DNA from 4 places in the Paenibacillus sp. FSL R7-0272 genome. Region 4 is predicted to be linked to each of the others. Evidence: riboswitches for the same ligand, from Rfam matches in the RefSeq annotation. Region 4 holds a riboswitch; each other region holds the start of a gene.

Region 1 (6,200 bases), 2.2 Mb from region 4:
AAGAACGTGTGATGTCCGCCAAAGTGCTTGATTTTTGGTTCGAGAAGAACGACAGCAAAGAGCACGCGCAGCGGTAACTCTCAGTCGGGACATTTTTTTCGAATGACATGACAGTCCAATACAGTCACGTGAGACCTAAATGACTTTTCATTTAGGTCTCTTTTTGTAAAGAAATTTGAGTATAGGAGTTATGACATGATTAGTGATACAGAATTGGATGCCCTGCGTTTGTCAGGGGAGAAGGTAAGAGTAGTGCGGGATGAACTGGAGTCTAATGATGTAACGGGCATCGTGGTAGCCTGGGATGATGAGCAAGTACTTATTCGCAGGCAAAATCGCCGTGTTGTGAAGCTGGATCGGTCTTACCGTTATCAGCTGTTCAGTGAGCCTCGTCAAAGTGTTTTAAGTGAATAAATGACATGAGTGCTTAGCTTAACGGATTCACGTTACCGGAGCTCCTTCTAAGAGAATGTCTGCTACACTAAATGTTTGGAATTACCATCAGGATCAGGCATATTTGCGACGCACGCGAGAGAAGATAGGTACAGTGGAACAATTCGCTGTATTTACAGCCGAAAGGGTGTGTTGCAAGTCATGACATTGATGAATGATAAAGTTCATGCGTATAAGGATCAGATTGGCGCATTAAGCGACGTTCTCCCGGATGTGGTGAAATCATATCATGAGTTTACGGGAGAGTGCTTCCAGCCGGGTGTGCTTGACGCCAAAACCAAGCAGTTAATTGCGCTAGGTATCGGTTTGTTTGCTAATAACGAAGTGTGCACGTTCTATCATGTGGAGGAAGCCCGGTCCAAGGGAGCGACCGATCAGGAGATCATGGAGACGGTAGCTGTTGCTGGTGCAGTGGGCGGCGGACATGCTCTGTCACAGGGAGCAATGAGGGTGCAGAAGGCGCTCCATTAGTGGATGAAGCAAAAGGTCATACCGCTCTTTTATAGAGCGGTATGACCTTTTTTTAAAGTTCATCATTACTTTCTTTACTGTTTGATTTCTTGTTGTACTTGTCTACATCTGCAAATTGCTCCATGATGGAGTATTTTGCACTATACATTATTCTGGATCTTCCTGTGTCATATTCGATGTTTGAGCGATCATTTTCCCAAAGATAAATAAGGGAGTTAGCAAAGGTTTCGATCTTCGGCTCACCATATTTCTGAGTAAGCTCTGCGAGGATTTCATCGGATTCTTGGCTGCTTAACGTGTCAAAATGATAAAATGCCTGTCGCAGTAAGAAGTCATCCAATGGATATGAACTTGCTGCAGTTTTCATTTCTTCTATTCTCTGATCCATAAGCTTGTAAATTTCTTCTTTCCTTGATTCTGTCGTTTCTGGATTTTCCAATTCCTTAAGCAATGTATTACTTTCGTTCATTAGATCCTGGCGGCTTGTATTATCTAAAAGATCAATAAAAACGTATGTAGCGTCAGCTTTTTTACCAAGAACAATTAGATTAGAGTATGTAATGCTTTTTTCATGTTCATAAAAGTTGTCCTCTTCATAAGTAGCGTTCCCATTCTTTTTTTCAGTTGAAATGACCTTGTCGATCTTGGTGCCCCAAGAAAAATCTCGAAAATCGTTTGCATTCCCGTTACTGCAACCTAGGATTGTGAATACTAAAGCAGCAAAACTTAAAACGAACATCATCTTCTTCATTTTTTGTCTGTTCTCCTTTCATGTCCTTAAATATTTTACAGGATTTGAGGGAAGCAATTGAAGACAAAAAATGGATATAAAAAAGAAGCACCTTTGTGGCTGCTTCTTTCTTTAACATGTAGCATTAAAGTTTACCCAACATTTTGTTGTACATAAATTGACCTGTCACCCGTCTTGCGGTTACATAACGATCATTGAAATACGGATTGGACAACTTGGTGATGCTGACACCTTTGCTGCTGGAGGCATGTGCGAATTGACCTCCACCGATGTATACTCCTGTATGTGAGATGCCTCTACCTGTTGTGTTGAAGAAGACCAGATCTCCTGTACGAATGCTTGCTTTGGAGACAGGTGTTCCGGCTTTCGCTTGTTGTTGCGACGTGCGAGGGAGCTCAATGCTATATTTGTTGAAAAGATATCTCATAAACCCGGAACAATCGAAGCCGGCCATGGTTGTGCCGCCCCATTTGTACGGGATGCCTGTCATATTGTTAACCATCGTATTAATTGTGCTTGCCTCTGTGCTTGTTGCCCCGGATGTAAATAGTACAGCAGCCCCAAAAATGGAAATAATCAGTTTTTTCAAAATCAATGTTCTCCCTTCGATGCCTACGGAGTTAGCTAAGGGTTCGGTAGAAGGTTCCCTATATTTCCTATGTATAAGAATAATTCACCCAAAATGGTTCCCCCGTTTTCAATCCTGAAACTCGGCAAATGAATAATTAAGTTTTTGTAACTATTTGAAACTATATTGCATAAATGCGTAATTGTCAAACCTGTTTAAAGGTGTTCATTTAGCCTCAATGTTAGCGGAATTATCGATTTTAGTTATCATTTTGTTGAAATTAGGGAGTTAAAGATTACAAAAAAGTCATTTGTGTTTCATATGAGAGAACTTGGATAATAAACAAGATTGTTATGAGCTAAAAAGGAAACCATTCTGTTTAACAAATTTTTTTGGTTTGTTGCATATATTGACAAAAATATATTTATTGCATATTATAACCATATTAAATACATAATTTGTATTTAAATTGTTTTCATTGGAATATATGTGATATAAGTAATCAAATTTGTAAATGGGGAGAGTGTTGTCGAGTGAAAGCAAAAAAATTAGTAACATTTGTACTGGCGTGTTCTATGGTATTCTCCGTAGCGGGAATGGCTATCCTTCCTGTACCGACCGTATCGGCTGCTGATGCTTCCGGTACAACGGCGAGTATGTCTGATATCTTAAAGAATCAGCGCCCCGATGGAGGCTGGAGAAAAGATTACAGTCAGACGTCAGGTGAATGGGCCAAATCAACGATCGATAACAAAGCTACATACTCAGAAATCAGAAGGCTAGCAAGTGAATTCAAAAAAACAAATGATCCGCGATACTCTGCTGCAGCGGTCAAGGGCATCAACTTTTTGCTTAATATGCAGTACTCCAATGGGGGTTGGCCTCAAGTCTATCAAAGTTCCGGCTATCATAAACATATTACCTATAATGATGATGCGATGATTAATGTGCTGTACATGCTTGATGAAGTCGCAGGACGTAAGGGGAACTTCTCCTTTATCGACAGTTCTCTTGCAAATCGTAGTAAAAATGCAGTTTCCAAAGGAGTCGATGCTATCCTGAATACCCAGGTGGTATCGGGTGGGAAGTTAACGGCTTGGGGACAACAGCATGATTCCAGTTCACTTAGACCTGCGGGAGCCAGAATCTATGAAGTGCCTTCATTAACTGCAGGTGAAAGCGTAAACATTGTGAAGTTTCTGAAAACGAGACCGGCTAATTCAAGAATTACTGCATCTATCAAAGGTGCCGAAGCCTGGTTTAATAAAGTGAAAATTACAGGATATCGGTATGAGAGAGCGAATGGGGATAGCCGAATTATTGCTGATTCCAGTGCATCACCGATTTGGGCACGTTTCTATGAACTCGGTACGGACAAACCGATCTTTGTGGGACGTGATGGCGTTGTGAAATATAAGCTGAGCGATATAGAAAAGGAAAGAAGAGGCGGTTATGCATGGTACGGCAACTGGCCGTCCAAGCTGTAGAAAATGGTTTATTTAACCGAATTTTCTAATAAGTCCACTACTTACGGATATATAAGTTTAATTTGAAGCAGGCCTGATAAGTGCGAATCGGATACATATCTGTTTCGCACTTATTTGGTGATGAATAGATGTGTTGACATGTTAAACTACGCGTGGTATATTATTTCTTGTCGCCGATAATGATTGGAAAGACACAATATATGCGGTCGTGGCGGAATTGGCAGACGCGCACGGTTCAGGTCCGTGTGGGCTAACCCCCCGTGGAGGTTCGAGTCCTCTCGACCGCATTAGATAGAAAAAGACCTCTTAGCAATAGCCTAAGGGGTCTTTTTCTATCTAATGATATAAAGAACAATCAACAGTCTTTAATTACAGTATTGTCTCAAAATAGACGAGTAGAGCAACTTAGGTCTATTCCATATGGGAGCTTGGCTACTTTTTGCCCAGCTAAAAAAGAAAAAGGTTTAGAATCAGATAACTTATGATGCTGCTGTCACCGTAATGTTATCAATGTTCGGTCCCTCTGTACCTGTTGTTACGATTCGGAGTGTATTCGTACCTGAATTCATAGGTACTTGAATTGTTTTTTCGCCCCAAGTAGACCAGCTTCCTGTTTGAGTAAAGGGCTCATTACTGAGTACTTTTGTGCCATTAACATAAATATCTAGAGTCCGCGTACCACTTTCCAAAGCGTAACGAAACTTTACATTTTTGGTGCCTGTGATTGTGTTATTGATATCATTCCATTGGATTGCGGAGCCTGTATAAGCGTTGAAGTTAACATATCCAGAACCGGTGAAGCCCGGATAAGCTGTTTCAATGACTGCATCCGTAAGTGTTGTTCCTGTTTCGGCCTCATATGTGGTGCCCGTGCCTACATTGCCGCCACCGTTGCCGCCAGTAATATTAGCAACAAATGTTGTTACACTCTGTGCTGGGAGTTGAGCTGTGAATGCGCCATTGGAAACGTTAATTGGTGCAAGACTTGCCAGATTACGACTGCTGTCTGTTACATATGAAGATACAGTGGACGCATTGCCATTTTGCAACACAAAGCGTTGACTTTTTGCCGAAGTGCTGCGGTTAATGGCTACGATGACGACCTTGTTATCACCTTTGTAAGCGGACACGTAAGTATTTGTATCCGGATTTTTGGAAGCATCTACTCTGACATAGCCTGGGCGAACAAATTTGGAGAAATGGGCCATATTGTATCCGCGCTTACTGATTGTACCGTCTTCCTTCATTGGTCCATATTGCCTGCGGATATACCACCATACATAGGCTTGGAAGTCGCCTTCAACCATGGCATTATGCATGTGGTAGGAGACGTCTAAGGCTTCCGGCCAGCGGTCAGCGGAATTGTTGTCACTGTTTGGATAGTACACTTCGGTCATCCAAAGCTCTTTGCCAGCTCCCTTTTGTTTGAAAAGAGGATAGGCAAAATTGTTGACCTGTGTTCCATACAAATGTGCTCCCAAAATGTCCATGTTAGCAAGTGCTTGTGGATCATTCAGGATTGGGTCGGATATGTTTTTCAGGTATTGGAAGGATTCTGGAGCCATGACTTTGGTACCTTGGATGCTACCTGCATTTTCTTTCATGAAACGCAGGATTTCCTGTGGAGTCCACCAGGTCCAGTCATGGGCATAATCCGGTTCATTTTGAACGGATATGGCATACAGATTCACGCCGTTATTTTTCATAAATGTTACAAAGTCATTCAGATGTTGTGCGTAAGCAGCGTATTTGTCATAACGTAACCGCTTAGCATTGGTATCACCATTTCGATTAAACGTCTCAACCATGCTGCTTGGAGGGTTCCAAGGCGAGGCAAAAACGATAGCTCCCTTTTCAATCGCACGTTTGGCTGTAGCAACTTCAAGAGCCCAATTATTGGGGTTCGGGTCTACCCAGATTCGGAGTACAGAGAATCCTAGCTGATTCTGATCATTTCCGAAAGCGGTTTCACGTTGTGCTGCAGTTAAGTCACCAACCCAGACCGGATGGTTGATACCACCAAAGCCACGGATTACTTGTTTTTCCGAGGATAAGTTGATGTTGGCGTCACTTGCTGCAGATACGTTGGTTGGAGTTAACATTAGGGGGAGGGCAGTTAAGCAGGCTAACAACAGGTTGACTGATTTTTTAAATTTAAACTTCATCTTCAATGTGTTCACTCTCCTCAATATAAGTGACTTGCGAAAGCCTGGACAAGAAAAATAAATTTCTCGGCATAACTTCGAAAAGGGAGGCATCACATCCTCTCAGAAATGATTGGGATAGATCTTTTGACAAAAAAAGGATTTGTTTTGTAAATTCTACTATATTATTCCTGTGAAAAATACCCGATATATTGCAGTTGTTTGTAATTTTTTATGTTTTTTTGACTCGAATGCTATTTTCATAGGATAACAGCGCTGTTTAAAATTTATGTCAACCGGTTGACATGTTGAATCATCAGCGTTTA
Region 2 (6,200 bases), 2.9 Mb from region 4:
GCTGCGGAATGCCAAGTTCCATTAAATTCTGACTGAACGCGTCAGAGAAGGTCTCATTCGTGACCATCTCATCATAGGATGTTTCGTAGTTGGATGTCACGAGTTTACATCCGGTCTGAAGTGCAGCGCCTTGTGCAATCTGAATGACACGTTCGGTTAGCACGTTCAGTTCTTTGCGTGTGGCGGCACGCACGTAAAACTGAGCAGAAGCATAGTCCGGGATAATGTTAGCAGCTTGTCCACCGCTATTTATGATGCCGTGAATACGGACGTTGCTTTTCACCTGCTGTCTAAAGGCATTAATTCCGGTGAACGTTTGGATAACCGCATCGAGGGCATTAATACCTTCATGTGGGCTGGCTGCCGCATGTGAGGATTTACCATGGAACTCGAATTGTACGGCATCGATTGCAAGGGAGCTGCCTGATTTTTCATAAGCATAGAATGGATGGGCCATCAGTGCGACATCACAGTCGTCGAATAACCCCGCTTCCGCCATCGGAACTTTAGCCCCGCGTGTCTCCTCTGCAGGTGTACCAAACACCTTGATCGTTCCGCCGACTTCGTCCACTATGGCTTTCAGCCCAACGGCTGCGCCAAGGCTCATCATGCAGATCAGGTGGTGTCCGCAAGCATGACCAATTTCGGGCAAAGCATCATATTCACATAGTAGGGCAATGCTCGGGCCTGACTTGCTCGAAGCATAAGTACCGATGAAAGCCGTTTCCAGTCCGAGAATCGGAGCTTGTACTTCGAAGCCATGATAAGACAATTCTTCCTTCAAACGGGCAGAAGCAAGATATTCCTCATTCCCAAGTTCAGGATGAGCCCCGATATATGATGAAATGTCTTTGAAACGGGAAGCATATTGATCAATAACGTTAAAAATTTGGGTTTTATTTGTTGTCATGGCTAAACTCCTTAGGCAAAAATGAAAATAACTCCATGAGTATAACATGTTTGTAGTATTTTTTCAGAAACAAGTCAAGATTTGATCTTGAAAATGCATTGCATAATCATGCATTGTACTTTATAATGACTCAGTCATCAACATGACTGACGAATCAGTATGTAATCGTAATTATAGCATTGTAAGGGGAGAACAAGGTTGAAATTAATAAGTCGTTATACCGTAATGTTGTTAACGTTCCTTCTTTTTCTGACGGCGGCTGCACCTGCGGCACTGGCCAGTGGAACGACAGATAACAGCTCAGGCGGTAAAAAACTGGTGCTCGGTACAAGTGCCGATTTTGCACCGTATGAGTTCCACAAAGTCATCAATGGTAAAGACGAAATCGTCGGATTTGATATTGCGATTGCCAAAGAAATTGCGGCGGATCTTGGAGCTGAACTCGTTATCGAGGATATGGGCTTCGACGGACTTTTGCCCGCACTTCAGAGTGGTCGTGTAGACTTGGTCGTCTCCGGCATGACGCCGACAGATGAGCGTAAGAAAAGCATTGATTTTTCAGATACGTATTACAAATCCAAACAAGTGATTATGGTTCGTAATGTCGACAAAGACAAATATCCGGACATGAAATCACTGGAAAATGTCAAGATTGGCGTGCAAAAAGGATCCATTCAAGAAACCATCGGACAGAAGATTCCTGGTGCAAAGCTGACTTCACTGGATAAAATCTCCGACATCGTGCTACAACTGCAAACGAAACGCGTTGACGCAGCTATTGTAGAAGATACCGTAGCCGCTGGTTACCTGGATGACATTATCGGTCTTGCGGCAGCAGTTCCTGACGAAGAACAGGCTGAAGCCGCTGTCGGGATTCGTAAGGGCAATACGGAGTTATTAGCCTCTGTAAACAAAACCTTGGACCGCTTGAAAAGCGAAGATAAGATCAACCAGATGGTTACAGAAGCAAGTCTCCTGATGGCTGACAAAGTCAATAAATCTCAAAACATTTTTCAATTGTTCTGGGAATACAAAGGCTTATATGCAACAGGTATCGGTTACACGCTCCTGTTGTCGGCGCTAGGCGTAATATTCGGGGTCATCATCGGTCTGATTATTTGCCTGTTCCGTCTTCATAATATGGCGATTCTTCGCTGGATTGGTACAACTTATGTAGAGGTGATCCGCGGGACGCCAATGCTGGTACAACTTATGATTATCTATTACGGGGTGTCGCTAACTTTTGGCATTAACTTCTCAGCACTTCAAGCAGGGATTATGACGCTTTCCATTAACAGCGGTGCGTATCTCGCCGAGATTTTCCGTGCCGGTATTCAAGGCGTTGATCGTGGTCAACTGGAAGCAGCCCGTTCATTAGGTATGGGCAGAGGCGCAGCGATGCGTTACATTATTCTGCCACAGGCCTTCAAGGCCGTTTTGCCAGCCATCGGTAACGAGTTCGTAACGATCATTAAAGAATCATCCATTATTTCGGTCATCGGTATGGTGGATATTATGTATCAAGCAAGTGTAGTCAAAAATCTCACATTCCAGGGTCTGAACCCGTTCATTATTGCGGCAGCCATTTACTTTGTGATGACATTTATTCTGTCCAAGCTGCTCGGACGATTGGAAAGGAAGTTGGGTGCAAGTGATAGACGTTAGGCAATTACACAAATCATATGGTAAAAATGATGTCCTGAAAGGCATCGACGTAACGATCGGCAAAGGTGAGGTTGTTGTAGTTATTGGTCCTTCCGGTTCGGGTAAAAGTACATTTCTGCGTTGTCTGAACCTGTTGGAACAGCCATCATCGGGACAGATCGATTTCGAAGGTGTTTCGATAACCGATCCGAAGCATAACATTAATGCTACACGTGAGAAGATGGGCATGGTGTTCCAGCATTTTAATCTGTTCCCTCATAAAACGGTTCAGCAAAATATTACGATTGCTCCAATCAAGGTGAAGAAACAATCCACGGATGAGGCTAACAAAATTGCCGAGGATCTCCTGAAGACAGTCGGTTTGGCGGACAAAAAAGATGTATATCCTAACCAGCTGTCCGGTGGTCAAAAGCAACGGATTGCCATTGCAAGAGCACTCGCGATGCAGCCGCATGTGATGCTGTTTGACGAGCCAACATCGGCCCTTGATCCGGAGATGGTCGGAGAGGTATTGGAAGTCATGAAACGGCTTGCTGAAGGCGGAATGACGATGGTCATTGTAACGCATGAGATGGGTTTTGCGCGTGAGGTGGGAGACCGCATTCTGTTCATGGACGGCGGCGTCATCGTTGAGGAAGGTACCCCGGATGAAGTGTTTGGTGCGCCAAAACATCCGCGTACGCGAGACTTTCTTGCAAAAGTACTTTAATTCATGCCATTCCGTATATAGAATCAAATGAATAACGGCGTTATCGGATCGAAAGATCCGGTGACGCTTTTTTGTTGTTTGCAGAAAAGGTAGAGCTGAAAAAGTAACTTTTCTGTTACCTGTAAAATGAATTAAAACGCCAAATGGAAACATTTACTACAGCTTAAGGTTACAAATTTGTGATATATTCAAGACTGCCGAAACTTCCGAAGCGGAAGTGCGGGGGACGTAACAATGCAGACATAGTTAATGATTTGAGAAATATGCTGCTTGGGGTGAATTAGGAATACATAATGCTTCAGCATGTCACGTACAGCCTATAGGGTGGGTTCCTCCATCCGAATCCGACAACTAACTTCGCAGGCATCATGAGGGAGGAAGACCATGCATAACAAGAAACGTTTAGCCAAAACAGCCATCGCACTACTGACATCCATTCTATTCATTCAAGCCGTTCCGGCTCACGCGGATTCCGTTCATGTGGCCAAAGAAGGGGATACCTTCTTCACCTTATCCAAGCAATACGGCGTTGATATGAACACATTAATTAAAACGAATAAAGACATCTCACCTTATAACATCTATGGTGGTTTGAAAATTACAATCCCAGGTAACGAAAACAAAGTAGAAGCGGCACCAGTTCAAGCGAAGTCGCAGGAAAAAACGGTGACTGCTGCAAGCCTGGACGTGAATACAGATAATAAAGTGGTACAGGCTTGGGGGAAAACATTCGACTATAGCAAAACGCTTAGTGTTAAAGCAACAGCGTATTCCGCAGATGCTTCCGAGAATGGTGGATGGGGCCCCGTTGATTATTTTGGCAACCCGCTCGAACTCGGCACAATCGCAGTGGATCCCAAGGTTATCCCTTTTGGAACCAAGGTATTAGTGACAGGGCATACACACCCTGGATTGCCGAAACAGGCTTTCGTAGCAACGGCTTTGGATGCAGGTAGCGCGATCAAGGGAAATCGTATTGACATCTTTATCCCTGGAAGCAAACAGTTCGTTAGTTCGTTTGGTTTTCAGGATATTGAGTTGTACATTTTAAAATAAGGCTTAAACCCTCTCATTTATGGATGTGAGGTCATAAGTTGAATTGAGCATTAATAAACAGGGTGTTCTTTCTTGCGTAATCATGATAGGCATAATTCATGACGACGTAGAGGGACACCCTGTTCTTTCAATTATTGTTTCTCTTTTGGCAGTTTAAGCATCTCGTCCAATGTAACTAATTCATATCCTCGGTTTCGCAATTCCTCAATAACCTCAGGCAAAGCCTCTACTGTACCTTTCAGGTTCGAACCTGTACCGCCGCCAGCATGTTGTAATACGATGGAACCAGGTTTCACCGCGGTGAGAATATTATGTTTTACCTTTTCCTTGTCTAGTCCCTTCCAATCGAGAGAATCCACATTCCAATTCACGATGCTGTAATGCTGTTTTGCAGCCCATCTCAACTGTTCTTCGTTAATGTCCCCATACGGAGGACGAATCATTTTGGGCGTATACCCCGTCAGGCGGTGAATGATATCGCCGGTATGTAGTATTTGTTTGCGAAAGGCAGTCATTGATAATTTGCTGAATTCAGGATGATTGTAGCTGTGATTGCCAACGATATGTCCTTCTTTCACCATCCGTTTCACCAAGTCCGGGTGTTTCTCCGCACGGCTGCCAACAACAAAAAAAGTAGCACGAACCTTATATTTTTTTAATACATCAAGTACCTGCGGTGTAAATCTTGGATCAGGTACATCATCAAAAGTCAGCGCAACTTGTTTGGTGGAAGGGCCATTGGTTTTGAACGTATCCGCGTATTTTTGACGAAGTTGACCTAGAGTCAACTGTTCTTCTTTAACATCTGACCCAGACGCCGGTGTATCACTGAGGGTTGAAGAAGGTTCCTCAGATGAAGCAGCAGACACAGGCGCAGGGGCTAAAGGAGCTGTATAAACCCCAGAGCATATAATAGTAACGAGTGCGAGCATGACGAGGCGTATTCGCATGTTAACGGCCTCCTTTTTCCAAAATTGCGTTCTCTATGGTATGCCCGTTGCCTGTTTCTTTTATGCGTGTGTGAGAAGTTTCATTGCATCATCAGGTCATGAAAGGCATAATTCCACCATATATAACATATAGAGAAGGATAGGTGGAGAGACGATGAGTACATATGATTTGAAATCCATTCGTTTAGAGGTTTTTGAGGCAGGACAGGACAAGGTATTTCTGGTTACGGGTGGTAAAGCTCATATCGGGGCTGTAGCTACATTCTATGTTGACCATGATCGGGTTAGTGGAACAACGGTACATATCCCGGGACACAAGGAACAAGAGTTATGTGAGCGGCTAGCCCGCAAGGCGGCCCTGCAACTGAAAGTTACGGTAACCGTTATTATGGGCATACATTTTGACAGCATTACACGAGTGCAGATCGACGAGATCGTAATGACTGCAGAGAGACTTGTGGATGAACATTTGAATAAGAAGTCAGAGTAATGTTTTGGTAATCGGTCACCTTATAGGATAAACGACACGTGCCTGGATAAGCATAACCTTCAGAGGTAATCCTCCTTATATTAGAGGTTGTCATCAAGTTTTAATTTTTTTTTGTAAAATTGAAACGAGTTGCAGATTGTAACGTATGTATCTTTATATACAATGCACAATCCACTGGGAGGAATAACCTAATGTCTATTTTTAAAAGATTACGTGACCTGACAATGTCTAACATCAATGCAATTATCGACAAAGCTGAAGATCCAATCAAGATGACGGATCAATATATCCGTGACATGCAAGAGGATCTGGAAGATGCTGAGAAAGCAGTAGCCGCACAAATCGCAATCGAGAAGAAGTTCAAGCAATTGTTCGAGGAACAGGAAGCACTTGTGAAGAAACGTGAAGAGCAGGCTCACA
Region 3 (6,200 bases), 1.5 Mb from region 4:
AATGATTCGAGTTCCTCAGCTGTCCGAATGGTGCCTTCCTTGATGTGGGTGTCCATGCCGAAGAAATGGGTGAATCCTCCCACTTGGACAGAGGGATCAAGCAGTTTCGCATAATCGAGTAGCTTATTCCCACGGTTCACGATCTTTCGCCTCCTGCGCTTTATTGTGTTATATTTAATTACATATGATAATCTTTTCTTAAGTTTAATGTGTAAATCCGAATTATATGATATATATATTCACATAAATATCCGTGTTTTGTCAATGATTTATGAGAAAATAAAAACTTAATTAAATATTATGCAGAATTAGAGTTATATAATATGACATAATAAATTATATCTGTGTCATATATTTATGTCTAAAGTCCCTTTGGCCTTTTGCCGAATCAGATTAATGATATGTAATTTTCGAGGAAATATGACTGAATTTTGCAAGAGGTGTGGAATAGGAAGGGAAGAAGAACTGTTATCAATTTAGAGTAAAGCCGGTTGTAGTAAAATGTCATTCATAAAGTGATTAATAAGGACTTTACATTTGTTTAAGAATCCGGTATAATCAATTCTGTTGCCGATAATTTACGACATGCGGTCGTGGTGGAATGGCAGACACGCTATCTTGAGGGGGTAGTGGGCGTATGCCCGTGGAGGTTCGAGTCCTCTCGACCGCATTATATGAAGATTTACGAGAGAAGCTTTCCGTGATGGAGAGCTTCTTTTTTTGTTTTCATATAGCAAACAAGGGCGAATTATTCAGGATGAGGGCATGTGTTAAAAGAGAGAACGCAAAAAAGCCGCCCAAAAGCTTGAGCAGTGTCTGGCTCTTTGCTTTATAGGTGGCTTGTTTTTGTTTATATGTTTGTTCGAAAGTCTACATTTATTGGTTAATCAGCTTCTGAATATCCTCTTCGATTTTGTCCGGTGTAGTCTGCGGAGCATATCGTTTCACAACTTTACCGTCCTGATCGACAAGGAATTTGGTGAAGTTCCATTTTATTGCTTTGGAGCCGAGCAAGCCTGGTGCTTCTTTAGAAATGTGCTGGAAGAGCGGATGAGCGCTGGAACCATTGACGTCAATTTTCTCAAACATCGGGAAGCTTACACCATAATTCATCTGGCAAAACTCAGCAATATCATCGGAAGAACCCTTCTCCTGCGCGAATTGGTTGCTTGGGAATCCAAGCACTTCAAACGGAGCATCCTGGAATTTATCCTGAAGTTCTTGCAAACCCTTGAATTGAGGGGTGAGACCGCACTGGCTTGCGGTATTCACGATTAACAACACTTTGCCGCGATATTGGGACATCTCAATCTCTTGTCCGCGAAGGGTGTTTACTTTGTAATCATAGACTGACATGGGGAACGCCTCCATCCTGTTATTCTTAATATACTTATTATATTTTAAGCAATTAAATAATGCAAAACTTATTTGGATTTAGCGTTGTTATAACCATTCGCCTGCTGGAATCCAAAATGGATGAGAAATACATGAATCAATTTTTGTGCGGTTGAGAATTAGATAGCTTGGAAGAGAAGGATAGCGTATGACCTCATTGTAAGCGTTATTATAGGTGGTTATTGCCGGAAATCTGGCGATTCGGTGATCTGTATGCACTTTACATGATCATGGCACGGGGTGTATGATTCATAGCGTAATTTGAATTTTAATTAAATTGTACCTGAAAAACGAAACAAACGATAATATCGATCGGTCTTATAATGAAGATTTACGAACGATGTTTTAATCGCTGAGTTTCCATTCATTGTGGATGGAAAACGGGGGAACCAACAGAATGGGCTGTATGACAGCAGCGGACATTCATGGGGTGAATTTTTCGGTGAAAGCCGGAAATAGGGCGACTCTCGCGCCCGAATCCGTCAGCTAACCTCGTAAGCGTTAAAGGGAGAGGCAACAAACCGCACGCTGGTTCATGGCGCTTTCGTCATGGATTATTTAAGAAGCGTTTCGGAGGCCTTGGTCCCCACGCTTCTTTTTTGTTGTCTTTTCACGCCAAGGGAGGAACGAAGAATGGATAAAGAGATGATTTTGGTAACCGCTCCAAATGAAGCAGGACGTAAATTTGTGAAATTGCTGATGTATAAAAAAATGCCATTTGCCGTTCTGACGAACAGTGCTGATGAGGAGCGCAAACTTCGCCGTCTTGGCGTAGAACACGTCATCCGTATGAATACAGCAGCTGCTGAGAAATGGTTTTTGCCGCAAGGCAGTGTAGGCAATGTATTTATTTTTGAGAACAGTCTGAACTTGACATGCCGCTATCTTCAAATTTGTCGCTCCTGGACATCGAAGTCCTTGTGTGTGATCACGGAGCAGAGCCATCCTAAAGGGATTTATCGTGGAATGGGCGCGGATAAAATTGTGTATTCACTGAATGGAGAAGTTGGGTTCCTTCTTAATAGCTGCAATAAACCGGAAGCTGAAGTGAGCAGCTTGTGATTGACATTGATCCAAGGTAAGACGCCTGTTATAATTGCAGGTATAGACTAACGGAATTTGAGGAGACTCATGCTTGTCGTGGGTCTTCTTTTTTTATGGAAACAGTACGGTAGTATAGAAGCGAGGGATAACCTGTAGCTTACGAGGAGGAATCAGCGTGCCGGATATTGCCGGATTGAAGTGGTTGTTTTTTGATGTGGGGGATACGCTGGTGGACGAATGGGAGCCAGTAGATGATATTATTGGGCAGTTCGTTCGGGAAGCGAATGATTATGGCTATCCAGTAAAGATTGAGGCGGTAAGAGAACTGTTTGCTACCTGTTACTGTAATTATGAACAGTGGCCCATGAAAGTGGCCATACGTACATATATTCATGATGAAGATCACCGCATTCAGATTCAGGACAAGCTGAAATTCCATAAAGAATTGGAGCAACCGTTTCCTTCTGCAACCAAGGTGCTTGAACAGCTTTCGCATCACTATCGTATTGGCATCATTGCGAATCAGAGCCCTGGGACTGAAGCAAGGCTGGAGAGTTACGGACTTCGTAAATATGTCCATGTCCTGGCCTGTTCGGCAGAAGAAGGAGTGTCCAAGCCTGATCCGGAGTTGTATGCGGTTGCTCTGAAGCAAGCTGGATGCGCGCCCGAAGAAGCGGTTATGATTGGAGATCGAATTGATAATGATATTATGCCAGCACGTAGTTTAGGCTTACGCACCATTCGTATTTTGCAAGGGTACGGAAGGTTCCAGCCAGAGCTTTCGGATGGCGAGCGTGCAGACTGGACGGTTGAATCGCTGGATGAACTTTTGCCCCTGCTTATACCGGATGTGGATGCAGGCAAATCTATATAATGATCTGCTAGATGAGATCGGATTACAGATTTTTTGTGTCTGGAGTGGCTTAACAACTCAAAGACACCAAAAGGCTGATGTGCCCCCCACTGTGGCACATCAGCCTTTTTTATTACGGAATTATATAAGTTGAATTCCTTTTTACACATAAACGTAGAGGACAGAAAAAAACTGGAAAAGCAAAGCGTTTGCCTGAAAGCTTTCTGAAAGAAAGCTACATCGGAAGCATACGCGCATCACCAGATTTTCCACTTGAGAAAAAGAATCCAAAAAATCTGGGGATAACCGCTACTCTCCAGGTTATTCTGTCATTGGAGTGAAAGTGTAAACATCTTTAGTCTGACTTATATAAGCTTAGAACAGCATGATGGTCTGGATGATTAAATACACATTCAGCACAACGATGATAGCGGCAATAGTCCAAGAGACGATTTTGAGCCACAGTTTGTTTGCAAAAGGCCCCATGCTTTTTTTGTCACTTGTGAACATCACAAGCGGGATGACGGCGAATGGCAATTGCAGGGACAGGATGACCTGACTCAAGATCAGCAACTCTTCAGTGCCGCGCTCACCGGCAATAGCAGTGACGATAACAGCAGGGATGATTGCAATCAGTCGGGTAACCAGTCTACGCAACCACGCCGGGATACGGATGTTCAGGAAGCCTTCCATGACGATCTGTCCTGCGAGCGTGCCTGTAAGGGTTGAGTTCTGACCGGATGCGAGCAAAGCTACGCCGAACAAGACACTGGCGATCGTTGTACCAAGCAGTGGGGTTAGCAGATGATACGCATCTGCAATTTCAGCGACCTGTGTCATACCGGCGCTGTGGAACACTGCCGAAGATACGATCAAGATGGCCGCGTTAATGAACAGAGCTAGCGTCAAAGCAATGGTTGAATCCATCGTGGTGTAGCGGATAGCTTCTCTTTTGCCCTGAGTGGTTTGCTCAATCTGGCGGGTCTGCACAATGGAAGAATGCAGGTACAGATTGTGCGGCATAACGGTAGCTCCGACAATAGCAATCGCGACATACAGCATGGCCGGGTTCTGCAAAATCTCGGTGCTAGGAACGAATCCGTGAAGAACACCGCCCATATCCGGTTTCGCCAAAAATAGGTCGATGCCAAAACATAGAGCAATGGTTGCCATCAGTATGATTACGAGGATTTCCAGCGCACGGAAGCCTTTATTTTGCAGTACCAGAATGAGTAAGACATCCACTGCAGTAATGATAACACCATATAGCACGGGGATATTAAACAGCAACTTAAGGGCAATTGCTGAGCCGATAACCTCAGCTAGATCGGTAGCGGCTATAGCGAGTTCACACAAAATCCATAACATCATGACGACGGGAGCGCTGAAACGTTCACGACATGCTTGGGCTAAATCTCTTCCAGTGACAATGCCTAGTTTACCTGCAAGGGATTGTAGCACCACGGCCATCATATTAGAGATAAGAATGACGGATAATAGCGTATATCCGAATTTTGAACCGCCTGCGATACCGGTAGCCCAGTTACCGGGGTCCATATAACCGACAGCGACAAGATAACCTGGGCCGACAAAGGCGAGGAACTTTTTCCACCACGCCGCATTTTTGGGTACTTTCATGGAACTGTGTGCCTCACCTAGCGAGGGGGTCATCGTAGCTGCAGTAGCAGACGCATATTCGCTGGATGGAGAATTGAACGGATTTTTTTGACTCATACATGGATCACCTGACTTTACAATAAGATGTGGCCGGCTTGTAGCCGGAATAAATTCATTTTTAGAATGTGCTCTAGCACAAATACTGTGGCAAATAAACGGAATGAATACGAGTGCTCATATATCTAAAATTTTATGTTCATGTTTACATTGTACACCCTCAATAATTTTTGTCTAGTGCAACTTTTGTGTAGTCGGACAAAAAATAAGGAGAATCTGAGGTTATATTTTCGAAGAGCCTCTTTGTATCGTACCCATTTCGTTAAAAGATACGACTTTTATCAGGGACGCATGAAATGTAGCCAAATGTAAAAGCTGATAAAGTAAACAATCAGACGTTTCAAATCGAGCCAGAAGTTTAAAATGAATTGTAGGCAGTCAAAACTTTATTAACGAAGGAGAGATTCTGATGGAAGCTTTATATACAGCAACAGCGACAGTAAAAGGTGGACGAACAGGTTCGGTGGCTTCTTCGGACGGTGTACTGCAACATGATCTGAAAATGCCGAAAGAACTTGGCGGTGCCGGTGGAGAAGGCACAAATCCCGAGCAACTTTTTGCAGCTGGATACGGTGCATGTTACGAGAGCGCTCTGGCTAACGTGGCACGCAAAGCAGGTGTGAAATTGGAGAATGTCGTTGTAACCAGCAACGTATCGATCGGCAAAGATCCAACAGATGACGGATTCAAGCTAGCGGTTCGTCTGGATGTGAGTATGCCGGGAGTGGATCACAGCCAGGCTGAGGATCTTGCCCGCAAGGCGCATGACTTCTGTCCTTATTCAAAAGCAACACGCGGCAACATTGACGTTGTACTCAACGTTGTCTAATAGATAAGATAATTCCTGGCTCTTTCTCTTTGAAAGGCACAGGTAAAATAAAGAGCAAGGTATCCAGTGATATCTGATCTTCAAGCACACAAGCCCTGCTGGTAGCTCAGCAGGGCTTGTGTTTTCTAACATATACCACCCAAGAATCACCTAATCTGAAAGCGGAGGAGGATTTCTCCGTGTTAGGTCGTACTCTTTTACATAAACGTACAGTCACTTCATGCCACATATTCCATTAAGGGGGAACGGCGATGAGTATTGAAGAGATGATTGAGAGGAAATTTGTATGTACCAAATGTCGGGGTACGGAATGCAACATTAAAGAAGTCTCTATGTCAGGAGCGG
Region 4 (6,200 bases):
ATAAATCATACTGCGGATGGATTCACTTTTAGCGTAGACAGATCATTAAGTCCCGGCAATCCTACCCGGTAACTTCCCTTCGTTTCCACACCGCCTACACCTTGGATGCCGCTAATCGTGTTATGCAGTATATCATTCATGTTCAAGGTATCACGAACAGACGTGAAGGAAGCCTTAGCAGCCACGTAGACCGGATCAAGTGCATGAATGAGAATTCGCCCTGGCGAACTAGCAAAGTTCGCACCCGCACGCAGCAGTGCTTCAAAGTGAGACTGGCATGCTCCTGCAATAATCGTCAGCGCATCCAAATGGCGCTCGTATTGCCTTGCAACCTGAATAGCCGAGACAAAGTTTTGTGAATTTTTATAGCTCCCCAGACTGTAGAGGTCATAGGGCTGACGTGTCTTTAACACACCATCATGACCCGTGATCACAACGATATCCGGACGAACTTTGGGTAGCAGACGATATAACGTATCAGCCATCGCTGACTCATGTACATACTGCCCTTCTGCAGGAACACGAAGCTGTTCATACAGATTCATACTTTTCTTCAGATAATTCGGGTCGCCATCCAAATGCAGTACCTTACCTGGCATTTCAAAATAGGCGGGTTCTTGCTGTGCAGTCCATTCTTGCATCAGGCCTTCCCGATTACGCTCAGCCTGCTCCATGCGATTCTGCTGCAAGCGTGAGAGCGTCTGATGAGCTTTAATATGTGCCTGGCGTGTTTTAGCGCTCTGTGGTTCATAAGGAACCTGTATCAAATCGTTCACCGGGGAGTCTGCCAGCAACCGGAACTCAGTCCCTTTAATGACCGCAGCGTCCGACTGGAGTCCTTCTACCCGGAAAGTCACATCGCCGCCGTATGACTTCCGAACGACCAAGTCTCCGATATTCATCACCATTATCACCTCTACCCCATCGTATGGGCAGAGACCCGGATTGGTTCATTGAAATTAAAGCTCGCCGCGAACCCCAGCTTCCCACATTACGGTGCTAAGAGTTGCATACTCCTGTAGACTCAATGTCTCACCACGCCGTGAAGGTTGAATACCTGCCTGCTCTAACAGGATGTCTGCCTGTTCTCTGTTCTCCTTGGTGAAGAAACGAGCTTTGAGATTATTGGAGATTGTTTTTCTCCGCTGGGCAAAAGAAGCCTGTACTACCTCGAAATAGTGTGCTTCGTTCGGAACCTGTACTGGTGGGTGCTCACGCACCTTCAGTTTAATTACCGCCGACTCTACATTAGGCTGTGGGATAAATACCGTAGGCGGCACCACACAGACCAGTTCTGGCATACTGTAATACTGCACGGCAATGCTTAGGCTACCATAATCTTTGGAACCTGGTGCAGCCGCCATGCGTTCAGCTACTTCCTTCTGTATCATGACCACAATGCTATCCACTGGCAACTTTTCCTCCAAAAGCTTCATCATGATTGGAGTCGTTACATAATAGGGCAAGTTCGCTACTACACTTACCTTATCAACGGAGGCAAAGTCCGTGGCAAATAGTTCTGCCAAATCCAGCTTGAGTACATCTCCATGGTGAACGCGCACGTTAGGGTAGGGTTCCATCACTTCTCCAAGAATCGGTAACAGGCGTTGGTCAATCTCAACCGCTGTAACAGGACCCGCTATACGCGCAAGACGCTCTGTAAGTGCTCCGATACCCGGACCAATCTCCAGCGCTCCCTTGGACTCGTCCAAATCAGCCGCGCCTACGATTTTGTTCAAAATATTTTGATCGATCAAGAAGTTCTGACCCAGACTTTTTTTGAAAGAGAATCCATGCTTTTGAATAATTTCTTTGGTACGTTTGGGTGTTGCTATTTCAATGGTTTGCTCCATATCCTTCATATGCTCACATTCCTTCACGTTCGATTTGCGCTAATGCAGTGGAGAACTCTTCTCTTGTAATCTGAAATACACTCAGCCGTTTATGGAACTGCTTGCCGTTACAATACCCGATACCAAGCAGATTACCCATCTCCATACGTCGTGCGGCTGCTTGTGGGTGTATAATCAATCCTGCTTCAATGAGGTCCTCCCAATCGATTAGACTAGGTGCGCCCTCATAGGATGTGTGTACGCGAGCAAGTGCATGACGAATTGCTTCCGGTGAAGCATTCTCTACTCCGATATCTCCTTTACGCGTTGCATCCGCTTCTGGTATGAAGGCATGTTTGCAACCAGGAACCTTATTGGCAATAATTTTACGGATACGCTCTCCCGCATGATCCGGATCCGTCAGGATAATGACGCCACGTCTCTCTTGAGCAAGTGCAATTCGCTTCAGAATACGCTGATTAATGGCAGAGCCTCCGGTTTCAATCGTATCCGCTTCGACCGCCCGACGAATCGCTACCGTGTCGTCACGACCCTCCACAACAATCACTTCTTTTATCATGTTCCTTTTCTTCCTTTCTAACGCAAAAAGAAGAGGAATATCCTCTTCTCTGCCAAACGGCGGAGGAGACTGAATTCAGACCCCTCCGCCGCATATTCCGCATGAATCATTCATGCAACTATTTTATAGCATTCCCATTTCAAAGTAAAACGATTTTAGTTCGCTTCCGGCTTAACTGGACCAATCACATAGACCGTTTTGCCTTTTTTACGTCCGAAATTCAGGGCGTGCTTCACACTGTCGTAATAAACGTCAATTTTGTTGCCTTTAATAGCGCCGCCTGTATCTTCCGCACGACGGAAGCCGAGGCCCTCAATGTATACCCACCAGCCGATTGGAATGACCTTGGGATCAACTGCAATGGTGCGCCCCTCCGTTACACGAGTACCGGAAGCTGTTTTTGTACCAATACCCGGCTCTTCAGAAGAGTAGGCTGTCATCGATACATTTTTCAAAACTTTAGAGTATTTAAAAGAATTCCCGGAGACCGTAATCACCTTGCTGCCCGAGGCAGATGTTTTCTTCGAGTTCGTTGTTACAGCTTTTTTGGTCGTTGAAGTTTTGGCAGATACCAATTGAACCTCAGGTTCCTTCACAACCGGCTTAGCCTTCGTACCTACCGCAATCACTTTATCTACACGATTGGTGGCGACCGTTTTACCTACCACTTTTTTGGAGACGAGTTCTCCATCTTGAAATACCTTTTCGATATGTTGCACAATTGTGCCTTCCTTGCCTTTCACTACAACACGGTTATCCCCTTGGAACAAACTTGGGTCTGCCGTTTTCACAACCTTGTAAGCAATCGGTTGTTTCACATCCACTGTATGCTTTGTTACACGCACTACACGAATCTTCATATCCGCTTTAATTGCGGTTCCGAGCGCTGGATACACTTTATCATGATCTTCAACTTGAATACCTGATTGCTGAATTACACCCTGTACCGATGAATCGGTTGTATAAAGAGTCTTGGTGTCTCCGTCTGCCGTGATTTTAACTGGAACGGCCCGCTCAATAACGATTCGGTCTCCGTCGGTAATCGCCCCATTCATGGGCATGGATACCTTGTCGTGAGGGCTGACTGTGATTGACTGCTCCTCCAGCATTTCCTGAAGCATTCCTGTACGAGTCTCTACCACTTGAGCTTTGCCGTCAATAACCAGTGAAACCTGCTTCCCGGCCTGACCGTAAACGACTAACAAGATCATGATTGCAAGCGCAATTGAGAATATCGCGATCAATGCCATTTGACGCAAGTTCTCATGCTTCCACCGCAACGCGAAAGACTTACTGGATGATCGTGACTCATGGGTCTCTTCTGGTTGGAATATGCCCACTTCTCCGTCCTCCTTCATAGCCTCGCCGTCTAAAGTAATGCATGATGTCTTTGACGCGACTATAACAATTTTTCTACAGAACACAGATCAGAGATAATGACCGGTTCTGCACCATGAACCCCTCTTCGCAACATGATGTCATCCTCCTGAATACATACCGTATGATGACAATATTTCTTTTATTCAAAACAAAAAAAGCCAAAGAAAGAGTGTAAGAGACCCTTTCGTGGCTTCCGAATGATTTTGAATATCGGAAATTCATGCACGAGGTTGCCTCTCTTTTTCCGCTTGCGAGGTTAGCTGTCGGGTTCGGGCGAAAGAGAGCCGCCCTATCTTAGGTCACCCGCTCATGGCGGACGCCCTTGAATTCACCCCGAGACCCAAAGAAGAAATCAAATACGGCTTCGCAGAACATTCCGCTGCTTTTGGGTCAGCGAACGATGCGCACCGGCTAGAATCACCGATGTTTAAGCCCTATTGGTTCCCCCGCTCTCCGTTAACGGAGACTCAGCGAGATTGATTCATGAAAGTAATGTTGTCTCATCGGAAAGTGTCCCTTTGTTCATCCCCCGAACATCTGTCCAATTTTCCGCGCAACAATTCACTGAAAAGATGATATCCTGTTTTGATGCATGTTGTAAAGCGCGGATCAAGTACGTTTTTCTAAATATTTGGTTAAAATATTGTAATATTCTGCAATTATTCGAAACAAAGAGCAAATTACCTCTCTCTATCTCCCTTTTTCACCCGATTTACTCGTTTTCTTATTGAATCCCAAATCGTTCCATGGCATTTTTGGTGGTAATTGCAGCAATTTCCTCTACCGAAATGCCTTTAATTTCCGCAGCTGCTTCAGCAACCAGACGTACATGCGCTGTCTCATTTCGTTTTCCACGATAAGGATGAGGTGTAAGATACGGGGAGTCCGTTTCTAAGAAAAATCGATCCATCGGAACCTTGGCGAGCACCTCTTTCGGTTGCTTGGCATTTTTGAAAGTGACCGGTCCTCCGAAGGACAGATGGAACCCTAAATCCAGACACATTTTCGCCGTTTCCCAGCTACCGGAGAAAGAATGCATCACACCTCCAACCTCACCAGCCTTCTCCTCACGTAAAATACGCACAATATCCTCATGAGCATCCCGATTATGGATGACAATAGGCATACTCAATTCACGTGCCAATGCAATTTGTTGTCGTAATACGCGGTGCTGTACCTCCTTAGGGGAAGTGTCCCAATGATAGTCTAGACCGATTTCGCCAATTGCTACCACTTTCTCATGTTTGCACAATGATGCAATCCATTCGAGATCTCCCTCTTGCATCGTAATGGCATCCACCGGGTGCCAGCCTACAGCTGCGTGGATAAAATCATACGTTTCGGTCAGTTTCATTGTCGTTGGAATCGTCTCCCGATTAAAGCCGATATTAATCATGCGAGTAACTCCGGCCTGAACTGCCCGTTTAATCATGTCCTCTCGGTCTTCGTCGAATTGTGGTGCATCCAGATGAGTATGTGTGTCGAATAACATGCTTTCTCGTTCTCCCTTCATGTCGAAAGTCAAATGCCGATGATTTTTTCATGGGAACTCCTCTTATTCTTGTACAGGAATTCTTGCGTTTGAATTTCAAATTTATTTTTTTGCATCATTAAATGATTGGGACAAGCATCAATTTCAGTATTTTCAGTTTTAGCACTCAAGCTACTATATATAGAAGGAAAATAAAAAGTCAAATCAACATCTTGCAAGAAAAGGCGTTAGAAACTGTATAATTACTCACTCGAATTACAAAATTATGTCGATCTACACATCCTCCCCATTAAAGCAGATTACTGTATCATGTAAAATAGCTCTCTTAGAAAGTCTTTTGATATCAAAATGTTTCACCCTGCTGCATCGACTCAAGCTTATAGAAAATAGGGGCGTATATGGGACGGTAATTCATGAAGGATGGCATCCACCTTGTTTTGCGGATAGTACAGATGATGTTTGCCCAGATGAAGTCCACTGATGGAACGAACAATATCAGAAACTTCTGACAGCTCATGCAACTTGTCCTGCCGATCGAGCAGAAGAATTTGCTTATCTGTGGATTGATCTGGACGAAACACATCATACGGATTATCCGTCGGAAAATCAATTTCAAGATCGTACTCGGGATTCAATCCTGCTTGTACAAAAGCTTCCCGAATCTCTTCAATGATGTCCAAGTCGATCTGTTCAAGTTCCACATATTTATATAACCTGCGATCCATAAAACGTTCGCACAACTCACTTAGAACAGAATCGTCCTCCTTACGCCACTGCATAAAGGCTGTTTGAATTAACGATTCATCAAGCTGCAGATATTCATGAACTGAAATTTCTCCTTCAAACAGTTTGGGCAGTGGCTCTACCATGAAACGGAATGGAAAGCCTTGCTTCACAAGTTCTTTTGCCCGCTTAA

The links. Region 4 has a riboswitch for cyclic di-AMP ahead of MKY23_RS00140 (3D domain-containing protein). Riboswitches for the same ligand answer to the same signal wherever they lie in the genome.
Region 1: it holds a riboswitch for cyclic di-AMP, as region 4 does, so the genes downstream of both, MKY23_RS10140 (C40 family peptidase) here and MKY23_RS00140 (3D domain-containing protein) in region 4, are expected to answer to the same signal.
Region 2: it holds a riboswitch for cyclic di-AMP, as region 4 does, so the genes downstream of both, MKY23_RS16225 (3D domain-containing protein) here and MKY23_RS00140 (3D domain-containing protein) in region 4, are expected to answer to the same signal.
Region 3: it holds a riboswitch for cyclic di-AMP, as region 4 does, so the genes downstream of both, MKY23_RS06750 (hypothetical protein) here and MKY23_RS00140 (3D domain-containing protein) in region 4, are expected to answer to the same signal.

Annotation. Positions count from the first base shown of each region.
Region 1 is NZ_CP150221.1:2,268,453-2,274,652, forward strand. It holds gene MKY23_RS10120 (hypothetical protein) at 1-77, shown strand, start outside; gene MKY23_RS10125 (hypothetical protein) at 196-414, shown strand; gene MKY23_RS10130 (carboxymuconolactone decarboxylase family protein) at 595-924, shown strand; gene MKY23_RS10135 (hypothetical protein) at 977-1,675, opposite strand; gene MKY23_RS10140 (C40 family peptidase) at 1,800-2,264, opposite strand; cyclic di-AMP (ydaO/yuaA leader) riboswitch at 2,270-2,401, opposite strand; gene pelA (pectate lyase) at 2,777-3,730, shown strand; tRNA gene MKY23_RS10150 (tRNA-Leu) at 3,933-4,017, shown strand; gene MKY23_RS10155 (carbohydrate-binding protein) at 4,210-5,895, opposite strand.
Region 2 is NZ_CP150221.1:3,676,064-3,682,263, reverse strand. It holds gene MKY23_RS16240 (M20 family metallopeptidase) at 1-910, opposite strand, end outside; gene MKY23_RS16235 (ABC transporter substrate-binding protein/permease) at 1,109-2,575, shown strand; gene MKY23_RS16230 (amino acid ABC transporter ATP-binding protein) at 2,562-3,284, shown strand; cyclic di-AMP (ydaO/yuaA leader) riboswitch at 3,470-3,666, shown strand; gene MKY23_RS16225 (3D domain-containing protein) at 3,669-4,340, shown strand; gene MKY23_RS16220 (polysaccharide deacetylase family protein) at 4,472-5,290, opposite strand; gene MKY23_RS16215 (hypothetical protein) at 5,445-5,780, shown strand; gene MKY23_RS16210 (PspA/IM30 family protein) at 5,972-6,200, shown strand, end outside.
Region 3 is NZ_CP150221.1:1,566,373-1,572,572, forward strand. It holds gene MKY23_RS06735 (urease accessory UreF family protein) at 1-140, opposite strand, end outside; tRNA gene MKY23_RS06740 (tRNA-Leu) at 588-670, shown strand; gene MKY23_RS06745 (glutathione peroxidase) at 877-1,356, opposite strand; cyclic di-AMP (ydaO/yuaA leader) riboswitch at 1,736-1,911, shown strand; gene MKY23_RS06750 (hypothetical protein) at 2,029-2,457, shown strand; gene MKY23_RS06755 (HAD family hydrolase) at 2,615-3,313, shown strand; gene MKY23_RS06760 (Nramp family divalent metal transporter) at 3,668-5,026, opposite strand; gene MKY23_RS06765 (organic hydroperoxide resistance protein) at 5,436-5,855, shown strand; gene MKY23_RS06770 (zinc ribbon domain-containing protein) at 6,107-6,200, shown strand, end outside.
Region 4 is NZ_CP150221.1:28,985-35,184, reverse strand. It holds gene yabG (sporulation peptidase YabG) at 6-902, opposite strand; gene rsmA (16S rRNA (adenine(1518)-N(6)/adenine(1519)-N(6))-dimethyltransferase RsmA) at 960-1,853, opposite strand; gene rnmV (ribonuclease M5) at 1,867-2,412, opposite strand; gene MKY23_RS00140 (3D domain-containing protein) at 2,568-3,752, opposite strand; cyclic di-AMP (ydaO/yuaA leader) riboswitch at 4,022-4,275, opposite strand; gene MKY23_RS00135 (TatD family hydrolase) at 4,517-5,284, opposite strand; gene MKY23_RS00130 (HD domain-containing protein) at 5,662-6,200, opposite strand, start outside.